Regions from separate parts of the Oceanimonas sp. GK1 genome, predicted to be linked through region 2. Evidence: predicted binding sites of a transcription regulator. Region 2 holds the regulator's gene; the other holds the start of a gene.

Evidence for each region. The regulator LexA, encoded in region 2, represses DNA repair genes until DNA is damaged. The targets are predictions, from matches to a motif close to ANCTGTNTNNNNANACAGNT.
Region 1: ruvA (Holliday junction branch migration protein RuvA) is a predicted target of LexA. The motif match lies at 2,571-2,590, and genes of this name have one in related genera.

What each region holds. Positions count from the first base shown of each region.
Region 1 is NC_016745.1:2,716,120-2,723,405, reverse strand. It holds gene aspS (aspartate--tRNA ligase) at 1-649, shown strand, start outside; gene nudB (dihydroneopterin triphosphate diphosphatase) at 653-1,084, shown strand; gene GU3_RS12905 (YebC/PmpR family DNA-binding transcriptional regulator) at 1,100-1,840, shown strand; gene ruvC (crossover junction endodeoxyribonuclease RuvC) at 1,970-2,491, shown strand; gene ruvA (Holliday junction branch migration protein RuvA) at 2,636-3,238, shown strand; gene ruvB (Holliday junction branch migration DNA helicase RuvB) at 3,242-4,249, shown strand; gene ybgC (tol-pal system-associated acyl-CoA thioesterase) at 4,568-4,978, shown strand; gene tolQ (protein TolQ) at 4,980-5,648, shown strand; gene tolR (protein TolR) at 5,648-6,073, shown strand; gene tolA (cell envelope integrity protein TolA) at 6,077-7,267, shown strand; gene tolB (Tol-Pal system beta propeller repeat protein TolB) at 7,270-7,286, shown strand, end outside.
Region 2 is NC_016745.1:703,005-710,290, forward strand. It holds gene glpG (rhomboid family intramembrane serine protease GlpG) at 1-112, shown strand, start outside; gene GU3_RS03355 (flagellar basal body-associated FliL family protein) at 106-507, opposite strand; gene GU3_RS03360 (chorismate lyase) at 644-1,222, shown strand; gene ubiA (4-hydroxybenzoate octaprenyltransferase) at 1,219-2,091, shown strand; gene lexA (transcriptional repressor LexA) at 2,259-2,873, shown strand; gene coxB (cytochrome c oxidase subunit II) at 3,111-4,232, shown strand; gene ctaD (cytochrome c oxidase subunit I) at 4,251-5,843, shown strand; gene GU3_RS03385 (cytochrome c oxidase assembly protein) at 5,843-6,370, shown strand; gene GU3_RS03390 (cytochrome c oxidase subunit 3) at 6,384-7,253, shown strand; gene GU3_RS03395 (DUF2909 family protein) at 7,272-7,286, opposite strand, start outside.

The DNA of each region.
Region 1 (7,286 bases), 1.5 Mb from region 2:
GAACGACGCCATTGTCACCGAGCTGCTGCGCCGCACCGGCGCCGTGGATGGCGACGCCATCTTCTTTGGTGCCGACAGCGCCAAGGTGGTGGCCGACGCCATGGGCGCCCTGCGCCTGAAGCTCGGCAAGGATCTGGATCTGGTCGAGCACAGCTGGAAACCGCTGTGGGTGGTGGACTTCCCCATGTTCGAGGAAGAAGACGGTCGGCTCTACGCCATGCACCATCCCTTTACCGCCGCGAAAGACCTGTCTGCCGCCGAGCTGGAAGCCAGCCCGCTGACCGCCGTGGCCAATGCCTACGACATGGTGATCAACGGCTACGAAGTGGGCGGTGGCTCGGTGCGTATTCACGACAACGCCATGCAGCAGACGGTATTCCGCCTGCTGGGCATCAATGCCGAGGAGCAGCAGGAGAAGTTCGGCTTCCTGCTCGACGCCCTCAAGTACGGCACTCCGCCCCATGCCGGCCTGGCCTTTGGCCTGGACCGCCTGGTGATGCTGCTGACCGGCACCGACAACATTCGGGACGTGATTGCCTTCCCGAAAACCACCACCGCCTCCTGCCTGCTGACCGATGCGCCCAGCCTGGCCAATCCGGATGCGCTGGCGGAGCTGGCCATTCGCACCGAGTTGCCCAAGGCGGACTGAGCCATGGCCCACAAGCATCCGGAGTCGGTACTGATCCTCATTCATACTGCGGATCGGGTACTGCTGCTGCAGCGCAAGGACAACCCGGACTTCTGGCAGTCGGTGACCGGCAGCCTGGAAGCCGGCGAGCATCGCCTGCAGGCCGCCGCCCGCGAGCTGGAGGAAGAAACCGGCCTGGTGGTGGGCAACGGCCTGCAACTGGTGGAGACCGGGCACCGGGTGCGCTTTGAAATTTACCCCCACTGGCGGCACCGCTACCGCCCGGGGGTCACCCACAACTGGGAATACGAATTTCGTTTATGCCTGCCCGAGCCGCAATCCGTGCGGCTCACCGAGCACCTGGATCAGTGCTGGCTGCCCTTTGAGGAGGCTCGCGCCAGAGCCGGCTCCTGGACCAACCGGGACGCCATTGGCAGGCTGATAAACGGCGAGTAAAAGGAGACTGAAGTTATGGCAGGTCACAGTAAATGGGCCAATATCAAGCACCGCAAGGCGGCTCAGGACGCCAAGCGCGGCAAGATCTTCACCAAATTAATCCGTGAACTGACCACGGCGGCCCGCGAGGGCGGCTCCGATGCGGCTTCCAACCCCCGGCTGCGTGCCGCCATTGACAAGGCGCTGTCCAACAACATGACCCGCGACACCGTCGAACGGGCGGTGAAGCGCGGCGCCGGCGAGCTCGACGGCCAGCAGCTGGAAACCATCGTTTACGAGGGCTACGGCCCGGGCGGCACCGCCGTGATGGTGGAATGCATGACCGACAACCGTAATCGCACCGTGTCGGAGGTACGCCATGCCTTTTCCAAGAGCGGCGGCAACCTGGGCACCGACGGTTCGGTGGCCTACCTGTTCGAGAAAAAGGGCGTGATCACTTACGCCGAGGCGGACGAGGAAACCGTGATGGACGCGGCGCTGGACGCCGGTGCCGACGACGTGGTGGTGAACGGCGACGGCTCCATCGACGTCTACACCCAGTGGGACGAGTTCGGCACGGTGAAGGATGCCCTTGATGAAAGCGGTCTCGAGGCCGTCAACGCCGAAGTCACCATGATCCCCTCCACCAAGTCGGAGCTGGATGAAGACACCGCGCCCAAGCTGCTGCGGCTGCTCGACATGCTCGAAGATCTGGACGACGTGCAGGAGGTGTACCACAACGGGGACATCTCCGACGAACTGGCCGAACAACTGTAAACGACGGAATGTCACCTCCGCGTAGGCGGAGATCCAGTGCGGCTCTGCAGGCGATGCCATGTCTGCAGAGCCGTACACCTTTTCTCTGGACCCCCGCCTTCGCGGGGGTGACCATTGGCTCTGCTTCCTATGTCCATTATTCTCGGTATCGATCCCGGCTCGCGCATCACCGGTTACGGGGTGGTACGCCAGACCGGCAATAAAATGGAGTACCTGGGCTCCGGCTGCATTCGCATGAGCGATGAGGCGCTGGCGCCCCGGCTCAAGAAAATCTACGACGGGGTCAGCGAGATCATTTTGCAGTTTCGCCCGGATCTGTTCGCCATCGAGCAGGTGTTTATGGCCCGCAACCCCGACTCGGCGCTGAAGCTGGGCCAGGCCCGGGGCGCGGCCATCGTCGCCGCCGCCAATGCCGGACTGGAGGTGGCGGAGTATTCCGCCCGTCAGATCAAGCAGGCGGTGGTGGGGCAGGGGGGCGCCGACAAAACCCAGGTACAGCACATGGTGGTCCGGCTGCTGAGCCTGCCGGGCACGCCCCAGGCGGATGCCGCCGACGCATTGGCGGTGGCCCTGTGCCACGGCCACACCCGCCAGAGCCTGATCGGCATGGCCGGCCAGGTGCGCGGCACCGTGCGCGGGCGTCTGCGCTGAAATCAGGGATGAGGGATTGGGGACTCGGGAATGGAAAGCGTCGTCTCCCTCATGCCCAGGCCTGAATCCCCGCTTTGATACATGGATATTTATCCAGTTATTTATTATTCTTGGCCCAGTTTTGTACGTTAGCGGAGCGCCTTCGTGATAGGTCGGTTAAAAGGTATCATCGTCGAAAAACAGCCCCCGGAGATCCTGCTGGATATCAATGGCGTGGGCTATGAAGTCACCCTGCCCATGAGCTGCTTTTATGAGCTGCCCAATGTGGGCCAGGCGACCACGGTATTGACCCACTTTGTGGTGCGGGAAGACGCCCAGCTGTTGTTTGGCTTTAACACCAAAACCGAGCGGGCGCTGTTTCGGGAGCTGATCAAGACCAACGGCGTGGGCCCCAAGCTGGCGCTGGCCATTCTTTCGGGCATGACCGCCGATCAGTTTATTCATAACGTAGAGCAGGGCGAGATCACCGCCCTGGTCAAGCTGCCTGGGGTGGGCAAGAAAACCGCCGAGCGCCTGATAGTGGAAATGCGCGACCGGCTCAAGGGCTTTGGCGGCTACGATCTGTTCAACCCGGCACCCGAGTCGGCCTTGTCGGCCGGTGGCGACGGTGCTCGGGACGAAGCCCTGGCCGCGTTGCAGGCGCTGGGCTACAAGGCCGCTCAGGCCGAGCAGCTGATGAAGAAAATTGCCAAACCCGGCATGGACGCGGAGCAGCTGATCCGCGAAGCCCTCAAAAGCATGGGATAAGCCATGATAGAAGCGGATCGTTTTATCAACCCGGCCCCGCGGCAGGAAGAGGAAGCCATCGACCGGGCCATTCGGCCCAAGGCGCTGGCGGACTACCGGGGCCAGGACCATGTGCGCGGCCAGATGGAAATCTTCATCGAGGCGGCGCGCCGGCGGGAAGAAGCCCTGGATCACCTGCTTATCTTCGGCCCGCCGGGGCTTGGCAAGACCACATTGGCCAACATCGTCGCCAATGAGATGGGGGTGAGCATCAAGACCACCTCGGGTCCGGTACTGGAAAAGGCCGGTGACTTGGCCGCCATGCTCACCAACCTGGAGCCCGGCGATGTGCTCTTTATCGACGAAATTCACCGGCTGAGCCCGGTGGTGGAAGAAATTCTCTATCCGGCGATGGAAGACTACCAGCTCGACATCATGATCGGCGAAGGCCCCGCCGCCCGCTCCATCAAGCTGGAACTGCCGCCCTTTACCCTGGTGGGCGCCACCACTCGGGCCGGCTCGCTGACCTCGCCCCTGCGGGATCGCTTTGGCATCGTGCAGCGGCTGGAGTTTTACCAGGTGGCGGATCTGGCCCACATCATCAGCCGTAGCGCCGGCAAGCTGGGCCTGACCATCGACGACGACGGCGCCCTGGAAATGGCCCGCCGCGCCCGGGGCACGCCGCGTATCGCCAATCGCCTGCTGCGCCGGGTGCGCGACTTTGCCGAGGTCAAGGGCAGTGGCGCCATCGACGCCGCCATCGCCGCCCAGGCCCTGGACATGCTGGATGTGGACAAGCAGGGCTTTGACTATATGGATCGCAAGCTGCTGATGGCGGTGCTCGACAAGTTTATGGGCGGCCCGGTGGGTCTCGACAACCTGGCGGCGGCCATTGGCGAGGAAAAGGAAACCATCGAGGACGTAATTGAGCCTTATCTCATTCAGCAGGGCTTTTTGCAGCGCACTCCCCGCGGTCGCATGGCCACCCCGCGCGCCTACCTGCATTTTGGATTCGATCTCCCTGAAGCCTGACGGCAGGTAGCTGCCGCTTTAGCTGGCAGGGGCTGCGCAGCAGTCCTTTATTACAGGCGTCGCCGGTTTGGTTGCGCCAGCTAAAGCGGCGCCTACAAACACACCGTCGCTCGGACGATTTCACAAAGAACTCCGCTCCTGCAGACACAGCACAGCATCACCAATCAACTCCACTTCCAGCTTCCAGCTCAGAACTTCCAGCTCTCCCGAAGGGGAGCAGGGTCATCCAGTGTCGTGCCCTGTCGCGGCCTTCTTCTTTCGCGGCGCCGACTTGGGTATAGTAATTCCATCTTTTTTGGCCGGATCCCCGGGATTTGCATGTCACACACGCCGTTTCACTGGCCGGTGCGTATCTACTACGAAGATACCGATGCCGGCGGTATCGTTTACAACGCCAATTATCTGAAATTCATGGAAAGAGCCCGTACCGAGTGGCTGCGGCACTTAGGGATAGAGCAGGATGGCCTGCTCGACAAGGGGATCGCCTTTGTGGTGCGCCGGGTCGAGATGGATCTGCGCCGGGCGGCCCGGTTCAATGATGCATTAAAAGTCACCGTCACGGTGAAAATGCTCAAACGTGCCTCTATTGTGTTTGAGCAGGAAATTCTGGATGATGCGGGCCTTTCTCTGGTGAGGGGCGAAGTGGTCATCGCCTGCGTCGACATCGCCAAAATGAAACCTTTTGCCATTCCTGAGCCGTTGATGGGGGTATTGTCGGGTGCACGCTGAAATCTCGTTTATAGGTCTTTTTCTGCAGGCCAGCCTGCTGGTCAAACTGGTGATGCTGGGGCTGGTGGGCATGTCGGTGCTGTCCTGGGCGCTGATCATCAATCGCCGCCGGGTGCTCACCTCCGCCCGGGCCGACGCCGACAAGTTTGAAGACCGGTTCTGGTCCGGTGCCGATCTCAGCCGGCTCTATCACGAGTCCAACGCCCGGCGCGACAGCCTGGCCGGCATGGAGCAGATCTTTCACGCCGGTTTTCGCGAGTTTGTGCGTCTGCAAAAGCAGGGCCGGCCTCAGGAAACCATACTGGAAGGCACCTACCGCACCATGCGTGTGGCCCTGTCCCGGGAAGTGGACCGTCTGGAAACCAATCTATCGGTACTGGCGACCATCGGCTCCATCAGCCCCTATATCGGTCTGTTCGGTACCGTCTGGGGTATTATGAATGCCTTTATCGCCCTGTCGGAAATCAAGCAGGCCACCCTGGCCATGGTGGCCCCGGGCATCGCCGAAGCCTTGATCGCTACCGCCATGGGCCTGTTTGCCGCCATTCCGGCGGTGATCGCCTACAACCGTTTCAGTTATCAGGTCGAGCGGCTGGAAAACCACCTGGCCAACTTCATGGATGAGTTTTCCACCATTCTCAACCGGCAAGTGACCACGGGTAACCAGTAATGCAGAGCTATCAGCGCAAGCGGCGCAAACGCGTGGCCGAAATCAACGTGGTGCCCTATATCGACGTCATGCTGGTGCTGCTGATCATCTTCATGGCCACGGCGCCGGTGATTACTCAGGGCGTAAAAGTGGATCTGCCCCAGGCCGAGGCGGAGCTGCTGCCGGAAGACAGCGACACCCCGCTGGTGGCCTCGGTGGATGCGGAAGGCCGTTATTTCCTCGACGTGGGTGAAAGCCGGGACGAGGCGGTGGACTTGCTGGCCCTGGCCGAGATGGTGCAGGAAAAACTGGCGGCCAATCCCAAGGCCCCCGTGGTGGTGCAGGGCGATGCCAATGTGCGCTACGACGCGGTGATCCAGCTGATGGCGACCCTCAAGGCGGCCGGTGTGCCCAGCGTGGGCCTGATGACCCAACCGGAGCAATAAGGCGTGTTTGATAACCAGAGCGGGGGCATTCGCAAGGCGCTGGTGATTTCGCTGGGGCTGCATGTACTGATCGGCGTGATACTGCTGGTGGGGGTCAACTTCAACACGCCCAAGCGGCCGACCCAGGCGGCGTCCATTATTGAAGCCACCATGATCGACGACGGCATGGTGGCGGCCCAGGCCGAGCGGCTGGCGGAAATGCAGGCAAACCGCGACGCCGAGCAGGCCGCGGCCCAGGCGAAAGCCGAGGCCGCGCAAAAGGCCGCCGAGGAAGCCGAACGACAGGCGGCGGAGCAAGCCGCCACCGCCGAAGCGGCGCGCCAGGCCGAGCAGCAAAAGGCCGTGGCCGAGCAGCAGGCCAAGGCCGAAGCGGAGCGTCAACAGGTGCTGGAGCAGCAACGTCAGGCCGAAGCCGCCCGCCGTGCGGAAGAGGCCAGAAAGCAGGCGGAAGCCGAAGCGGCGCAGAAGGCGGCGGAAGCGAAGAAACAGGCGGAAGCCGAGGCAGTGCGCAAGGCGGCAGAAGCCAAGAAGCAGGCGGAAGCCGAGGCGGCGCGCAAGGCGGCGGAAGCCAAGAAACAGGCGGAGGCCGAGGCGGCACGCAAGGCGGCAGAAGCGAAGAAACAGGCGGAAGCCGAGGCGGCCCGCAAGGCCGAGGAAGCGAAGAAGAAGGCCGAGGCGGCACGCAAGGTGGCGGAAGCCAAGAAGCAGGCGGAAGCCGAGGCGGCGCGCAAGGCCGAGGAAGCGAAGAAGAAGGCCGAGGCCGAGCGCAAGGCGGCAGAGGCCAAGAAACAGGCGGAAGCCGAAGCGGCCCGCAAGGCGGCGGAAGCCAAGAAAAAAGCGGAAGCCGAGCAGGCGATGAAGGATCTGGAAGCCCTGATGGGCGGCGGCTCGGCGGGAGGCGCGTCGTCCGCTGCCTCGGCCGCGGAAGTGGATCGCTACACCGGCATGATCATCGCCGCCATTCAGCGCAACTGGCTGGTGGGGCCGACCATGGTGGGCAAGCAGTGTCGCATTAACGTGCGGGTGGCGCCCGATGGCCTTATTCTGACCATAGGGCAGGGGCAGGGCGATGCAGAGGTCTGCCGCTCGGCGGAGTTGGCCATTCGCAAAACCGGAACCCTGCCCATGCCCAAGGATCCGGACGTGAACAAACAGCTGCAAAATCTGAATTTGACCCTGATACCGAGGCTTTGATGATGACAAAACGATGGTT
Region 2 (7,286 bases):
GGGCTTTGCCGATCTGCTGGGGACGCCGGTGGCCAACATGGCTCACCTGGGCGGTGCCCTTATCGGCCTGCTGCAGGCCTGGCTCGATAACCGGCGCCGGGCGGCTTACTGATAGAGAAATTTGGTGAACAGCAGGCGGCGAATCGGGGTTTGCCCGGCTTCCTGCAACAGCAAATCGTTGAGCCGCTGCCGGCCCTCATCGGCCAGGGCGGTACGGGCCGGCAGGGAGCGGATTTCCTGCCGGTTTTTTTCCGCCAGCAGGTCGTTGAGCGCATCCCGCAGCAACGGCATATTGTTTTCCACCAGCGGCAGCTGCTCCGGCCGTTCCAGCATCAGATCCACCGCCACCCGCACATAGCCGAGGTTTTGTCCGGAATGCTGGTAGTTGGTAATAATGTCCGGCGTCATGGTGTAATATATGGGCCCGGCGGGCTCCGCCGCCTCTTCCTGTGCGCTGAGCGGGCCCGAGGCCGCCAGCAGCAGGCAGAAGGCAAGTAACCGAAACATATGAGTCTCCGACAAAGTGAGAGCGGGCATTGTTTAAATATTTGTCGGTCCGGTCAAGTCCATCGGCCGTTTTCTGTATCATGGCCCGAAAAAGCGGTGCTGGTGTTGCCGCCGAAGCAGGACCCAATACCTTGTTATGTCTTTGTCATTTCACCCCACAACCATGACGCCCAGCCTCGACAGTGACTGGCCATGGGGACATTCAGCGCCGGCGTCGCCCCTGTTGTGCGACTGGTTGTATGAACCGGGTTCGCTGACCCAGCGGCTGCGTCGTCACAGCAACGATTTTTGTGTGCGTGTGCTGGCGGAGGCGGTGCTGCGCCCGCTCACGCCGGATCAGGCGGCCCTGCTCCATACCGAACAGGGCTATTGCCGGGAGGTACTGCTGCTGTGTGACGGCGTGCCCTGGGTGTATGCCACCTCGCTGTATTCTTCTGCCACTCAGGCGGCGCTGCCGGCGCTGGGCGGGCTGGGCTCCCGGGCGCTGGGTGAGCTGATGTTCGAAGCGCCGGATCTGCAACGTACGCCGTTTGAGCTGGCGCGGCTCGACTCCAGGGCCTATCACCGTCTGGCGGCACGAGCCGGATTGACGACTGCTGCGCCCGCCACCGGCCCCTGGGCCCGCCGCTCCGCCCTCAGCACCGGCCTGGCCCGGGTGCTGGTGACCGAACTCTTTCTGCCGGCCTCGGCTCCCTATCAGGAAACCGTATCATGACCACGCTGACCTCTCCTTCCCGCCCGCGCTGGCGCGCCTATCTGGCCCTGGCCCGGCTCGACAAGCCCATTGGCACCCTGCTGCTGCTGTGGCCTACCTTGTGGGCACTGTGGATTGCCGCCGGTGGGTTGCCCTCTCCCTGGCTGCTGGTGGTGTTTGTGGCCGGGGTGTTTTCCATGCGCTCCGCCGGCTGCGTGATCAACGACTATGCCGATCGCCATATCGACGGTCACGTCAAGCGCACCCATGCTCGGCCGTTGCCGGCGGGTGAGCTCACCGAGCGTCAGGCGCTGAGCTTTTTTGCCCTGCTGGTGGGCCTTTCCTTTTTACTGGTGCTGACCACCAACGCACTCACCATTGGCCTGGCCTTTGCCGGCCTGTTCTGGGCGGCGCTTTACCCCTTTATGAAGCGCTTTACGCATCTGCCCCAGCTGTTTCTGGGCATCGCCTTCTCCTGGGCCATTCCCATGGCCTTTGCCGCCCAGGCCAACAGCCTGCCCGCCGGGCTCTGGCTGCTGTTTGGCGCCAACCTGACCTGGACCGTGGCCTATGACACCATGTATGCCATGGTGGACAGGGACGACGACCTCAAGATAGGAGTGAAGTCCACCGCCATTCTGTTTGGCCGGCGCGACAAGCTGATCGTCGGCCTGCTGCAGCTGGTTACCCTGCTGCTGCTGGTGGCCGCGGGCCGGGTATTTGAACTGGCCGCGCCCTTTTACTGGGGCCTGCTGGCGGCCGCCGGGCTGTTTGTGTATCAGCAGCGGCTGATCCGCGATCGGGAGCGCATGCCCTGTTTTCGTGCCTTTCTCAACAACAACTACGCCGGCATGGCGGTTTTCGCCGGCCTGGTGCTGGCGCTGTGGTAACCAGGCGGATAGGTGAGCCTGAACAGGGAGGTACTTGCAGCGTGTCGGGAAGTTGCCCCTTTATTCAACCTTCACTATGTCTGCAGACGGGGTGAGGCTTTGGGGCTTGCTCTGGACTCATTACTGGATATACTGACAGTTAACTGTATAAACAGACAGGTTTCATCATGAAGGCCCTTACTCCCCGCCAGTCTCAGGTGCTGGACATCATCAAGGAACACATTCAGCAAACCGGCATGCCCCCCACCCGGGTGGAAATTGCCAAGGTGCTGGGTTTCAAATCCGCCAATGCGGCGGAAGAGCACCTCAAGGCGCTGGCCAAAAAGGGCGTGATTGAAATCATGCCCGGCACCTCCCGGGGCATTCGCCTGGCCGGCGAGGAAGCGGAAGAAGAGCAGGGCCTGCCGCTGGTGGGCAGAGTGGCCGCCGGTGAGCCGATACTGGCCCAGCAGCACATTGAAAGCCATTACCGTCTCGATCCCGGCCTGTTTCACCCCTCGGCGGACTTTCTGCTGCGGGTACAGGGCATGAGCATGAAGAATATCGGCATCATGGACGGCGACCTGCTGGCGGTGCACAAGACCCAGGAGGCCCGCAACGGCCAGGTGGTGGTGGCGCGGCTCGACGACGAAGTGACCGTCAAACGCTTTCAACGCAAGGGCAGCAAGGTCAGCTTGCTTCCCGAGAACGAGGAATTGTCGCCCATCGAGGTGGATCTGCGCACCCAGGAGCTGATTATTGAAGGCCTGGCCGTGGGCGTCATCCGTAACGGCGATTTCTGAAAGAACCCCTTGTTCTGGCAGGCCGGCCCCTTCAGGCTGGCCTGCCAGTCCCCAGTCCCCAGTCCCCAGTCCCCAGTCCCCAGTCCCCAGTCCCCAGTCCCCATTTCTTTATATTTTACATTTCCTTAACTGCTGCTTTACTTAGAGTCAGCCGAATGGAAGGGATGCGGTCGTTCGGCTGATACCGATGCCCAATTCAAGTGCTCCGGTTTACAGGACGAAACGATGGGGGTGCACGTGAAGCCGATTTTGCTGCTGTTGTCCTTGCTGACAACCCTGCCCGTGGGGGCGCAAACCCGCCTCAACATGACCGAAGGGGTCACCGAAATCAGCCAGAAGGTGTATGGCCTGCACATGACCATTCTCACCATCTGTGCGGTGATCGGCCTGCTGGTATTCGGGGTCATGTTCTGGGCCATTATTCACCACCGCAAGTCCAAGGGGGCCCGGGCGGCCCAGTTTCACGAAAGCACCAAAGTTGAAATTCTCTGGACCCTGGTTCCCTTTCTGATCCTGATTGCCATGGCCATTCCCGCCACCAACACCCTGGTGGCGATGGAAGATGCCTCCGAGTCGGATCTGACTGTACAGATCACCGGCTCCCAGTGGAAATGGCATTACCGCTATTTTGACGAAGAGGTGGAGTTTTACAGCCTGCTGGCCACCCTGCCGCAACAAATCAGCGGCCAGGTGGGCAAGGGCGAAAACTACCTGCTGGAAGTGGATTATCCCCTGGTGCTGCCCACGGATCGCAAGGTGCGTTTTCTGATCACCTCCGACGACGTCATTCACTCCTGGTGGGTGCCGGCCTTTGCGGTGAAAAAGGATGCCATCCCCGGCTTTATTAACGAGGCCTGGACCCGCATTGATCAGCCCGGCCTGTATCGCGGCCAGTGCGCCGAGCTGTGCGGCAAGGATCATGGCTTTATGCCCATCGTGGTGGATGCCCGTACCCCCGAGGAGTTTGACGGCTGGCTGGCGCAGATCAAGGCCGAGCAGACCGCCGCCAAAGCCGCCGAGCAGGAACTGTTGGCCATGGACATGAGCATGGACGAGCTGATGAGCCTGGGTGAGCAGGTGTATCAACGGGCCTGTGCCGCCTGTCACCAAGCCAGTGGCGAAGGCATTCCCGGCGCCTTTCCGGGGCTCAAGGGCAGCGAAATGGTGCTGAACGACAGGGCGGCCCATATCGATATCGTGTTGCACGGCAAGGCGGGCACCGCCATGCAGAGCTTTGACAAGCAGCTGGCGCTCAAGGAGCTGGCGGCGGTGATCACCTATGAACGCAATGCCTGGGGCAACGATACCGGGGACCTGGTGCAACCCAGGGACATTCACCAGGCCAGACAGGGACAATAGGGGGCTGTGATGGCACAGATGGATCGCACGGAGACCGCGGACATTCACCTGGTGGAAGATCATCACCACGGCCCTGCCAGGGGCATTGGCCGCTGGCTGTTTACCACCAACCACAAGGACATCGGCACCCTGTATCTGCTGTTCAGCCTGACCATGTTCCTGCTGGGCGGCGCCATGGCCATGGTGATTCGGGCGGAACTGTTTCAGCCCGGGCTGCAACTGGTGGAGCCCAATTTCTTCAACCAGATGACCACCATGCACGGCCTGATCATGGTGTTCGGCGCCGTGATGCCGGCCTTTGTGGGGCTGGCCAACTGGATGATCCCCATGATGATCGGCGCCCCCGACATGGCGCTGCCGCGCATGAACAACTGGAGTTTCTGGATACTGCCCTTTGCCTTTGTGCTGATGCTGAGCTCGCTGTTTGTGCTCGGCGGCGGCCCCAACTTCGGCTGGACCTTCTATGCGCCGCTGTCCACCACCTATGGCCCCGACAGTACCGCCCTGTTCGTGTTCGCCATTCATATCATGGGCATCAGCTCCATCATGGGCGCGATCAACGTGATTGTTACCATCTGGAACCTTCGTGCGCCGGGCATGAGCTGGATGAAGCTGCCGCTGTTCTGCTGGACCTGGCTGATTACCGCCTTCTTGCTGATCGCGGTGATGCCGGTGCTGGCCGGCGCCGTGACCATGGTGCTGACCGACAAGTATTTCGGCACCAGCTTCTTTGAGGCGGCCGGGGGCGGGGATCCGGTGCTGTTCCAGCATATCTTCTGGTTCTTCGGCCACCCCGAGGTGTACATCATGATACTGCCGAGTTTCGGCATTATCTCGGCCATAGTGCCGGCCTTCAGCCGCAAGCGGCTGTTTGGTTATGCCTCCATGGTATACGCCACCGCCTCCATTGCCGGGCTCAGCTTTCTGGTGTGGGCCCACCACATGTTTACCGTGGGCATGCCGGTGGCGGCGGAGCTGTTTTTTATGTATTGCACCATGCTGATCTCGGTGCCCACCGGGGTCAAGGTGTTCAACTGGGTGGCCACCATGTGGCGGGGCTCGATCAGCTTTGAGGTGCCCATGCTGTTCGCCCTGGCCTTTATCGTGCTGTTTACCATCGGCGGTTTCAGCGGCCTGATGCTGGCCATTACCCCGGCCGACTTCCAGTATCACGACACCTACTTTGTGGTGGCCCACTTCCACTATGTGCTGGTGTCCGGCGCCATCTTTTCGATCATGGCAGCGGCCTATTACTGGATGCCCAAATGGACCGGCCACATGTTTGACGAGCGGCTGGCCAAGTGGCACTTCTGGTGCTCCTTGGTGTCGGTCAATGTGTTGTTCTTTCCCATGCATTTCCTAGGGCTGGGCGGTATGCCTCGGCGGATTCCCGACTATTCGCTGCAGTTTGCCGACATCAATGCCCTGGTCAGCCTCGGCGGCTTCGCCTTTGGTCTGTCCCAGCTGATTTTCGTGGTGGTGCTGGTGAAGTGCATTCGTGGCGGCGAGCGGGCCGAGGCCAAACCCTGGGACGGTGCCGAAGGGCTGGAGTGGACAGTGCCGTCGCCGGCGCCCTACCACACCTTTGAAACGCCCCCCGAGGTGAAATAATGGACGCCGTCCGAAAAGCCAGAAACCTGGGGCTGGTGGCGGTGGCCATGTTTGGCTTTGGTTTTGCGCTGGTGCCCCTGTATGACGTGTTTTGCGACATTACCGGGCTCAACGGCAAGACCGAGGGGACGGCGGCGGCGGCGGCTCAGAGCGTGGACCGGCAGCGGCAGGTCACGGTGGAGTTTGTCACTTACCAGCGGACCGGTCTGGGCGGCGAGTTTTCGCCCTCGGTGCGGCGGCTGCGGGTACACCCGGGAGAGATGCACCGGGTTGACTTCACCGTCACCAATCCGGGAGTGGACAGCCGGGTGCTGCGGGCCATTCCCTCGGTGTCGCCGGGACGGGCGGCGGGGTATCTGCGCAAGACCGAGTGTTTCTGCTTTGAGGAACAGCCGCTGGATGGCCGGGCGAGCGCGGTGATGCCGATGAGCTTTTACGTGGACGAGGCCCTGCCCGCCGACATTGAAGTGTTCACCCTGTCCTACACCCTTTACGACATCAGCGAGCAGGCGGCCGGGCAAGGCTGACAAGGAGGCGAGCATGGCGGTCAAAACGGAAAAATATTATGTGCCGGCACAAAGCCCCTGGCCCGTGGTGGGGGCGCTGGGGCTGTTTCTGCTGGCTGCGGGGGCGGGCATGTGGGCCGCGGGCATTGCCGGTATTGCCGGGCCCGTGGTGTTTGCCGCCGGCACCCTGGTGATGACCATCATGCTGTTCGGCTGGTTTTCCAACGTGATCAGCGAGTCCCATCAGGGCCTGTACAGCGACCAGATGGACCGCTCCTTTCGCCAGGGCATGACCTGGTTCATCTTCTCGGAAGTGATGTTCTTCGGCGCCTTTTTTGGCGCCCTGTTTTATGCCCGGGTGCTGGCGGTGCCCTGGCTCGGCGGCGCCGGCAACAACGCCATGACCCATGAAGTGCTGTGGCCCGAATTCAATGCGGTCTGGCCCCTGCTGACCACCCCGGGGGGCATGGAAACCACCGCCATGGGCTGGCTGGGACTGCCCCTGGTCAACACCATCATACTGCTGACCTCGTCGGTTACGGTGCATGCCGCTCATCTGGCGCTGTTGCAGGAGCAACGCGACCGGCTCAAGGTCTGGCTGGGGGCCACCGTGCTGCTGGGGCTGCTGTTCCTGTCATTGCAGATTTGGGAATACGTGCACGCCTATCAGGATCTGGGGCTGCGGCTCGATTCGGGCATTTACGGCAATACCTTCTTTCTGCTCACCGGTTTTCACGGTGCCCACGTGACCCTGGGCACCCTGATGTTGTTCATCATGTGGCTGCGCGTCAACAAGGGGCATTTTACCCCGGCCCAGCACTTCGGCTTTCAGGCCAGCAGTTGGTACTGGCACTTTGTAGACGTGGTGTGGCTGTGCCTGTTTGTGTTTGTCTATATTTTGTAAGGGCCTGAATGAGGCTCCTTATGGTGTTGGGTT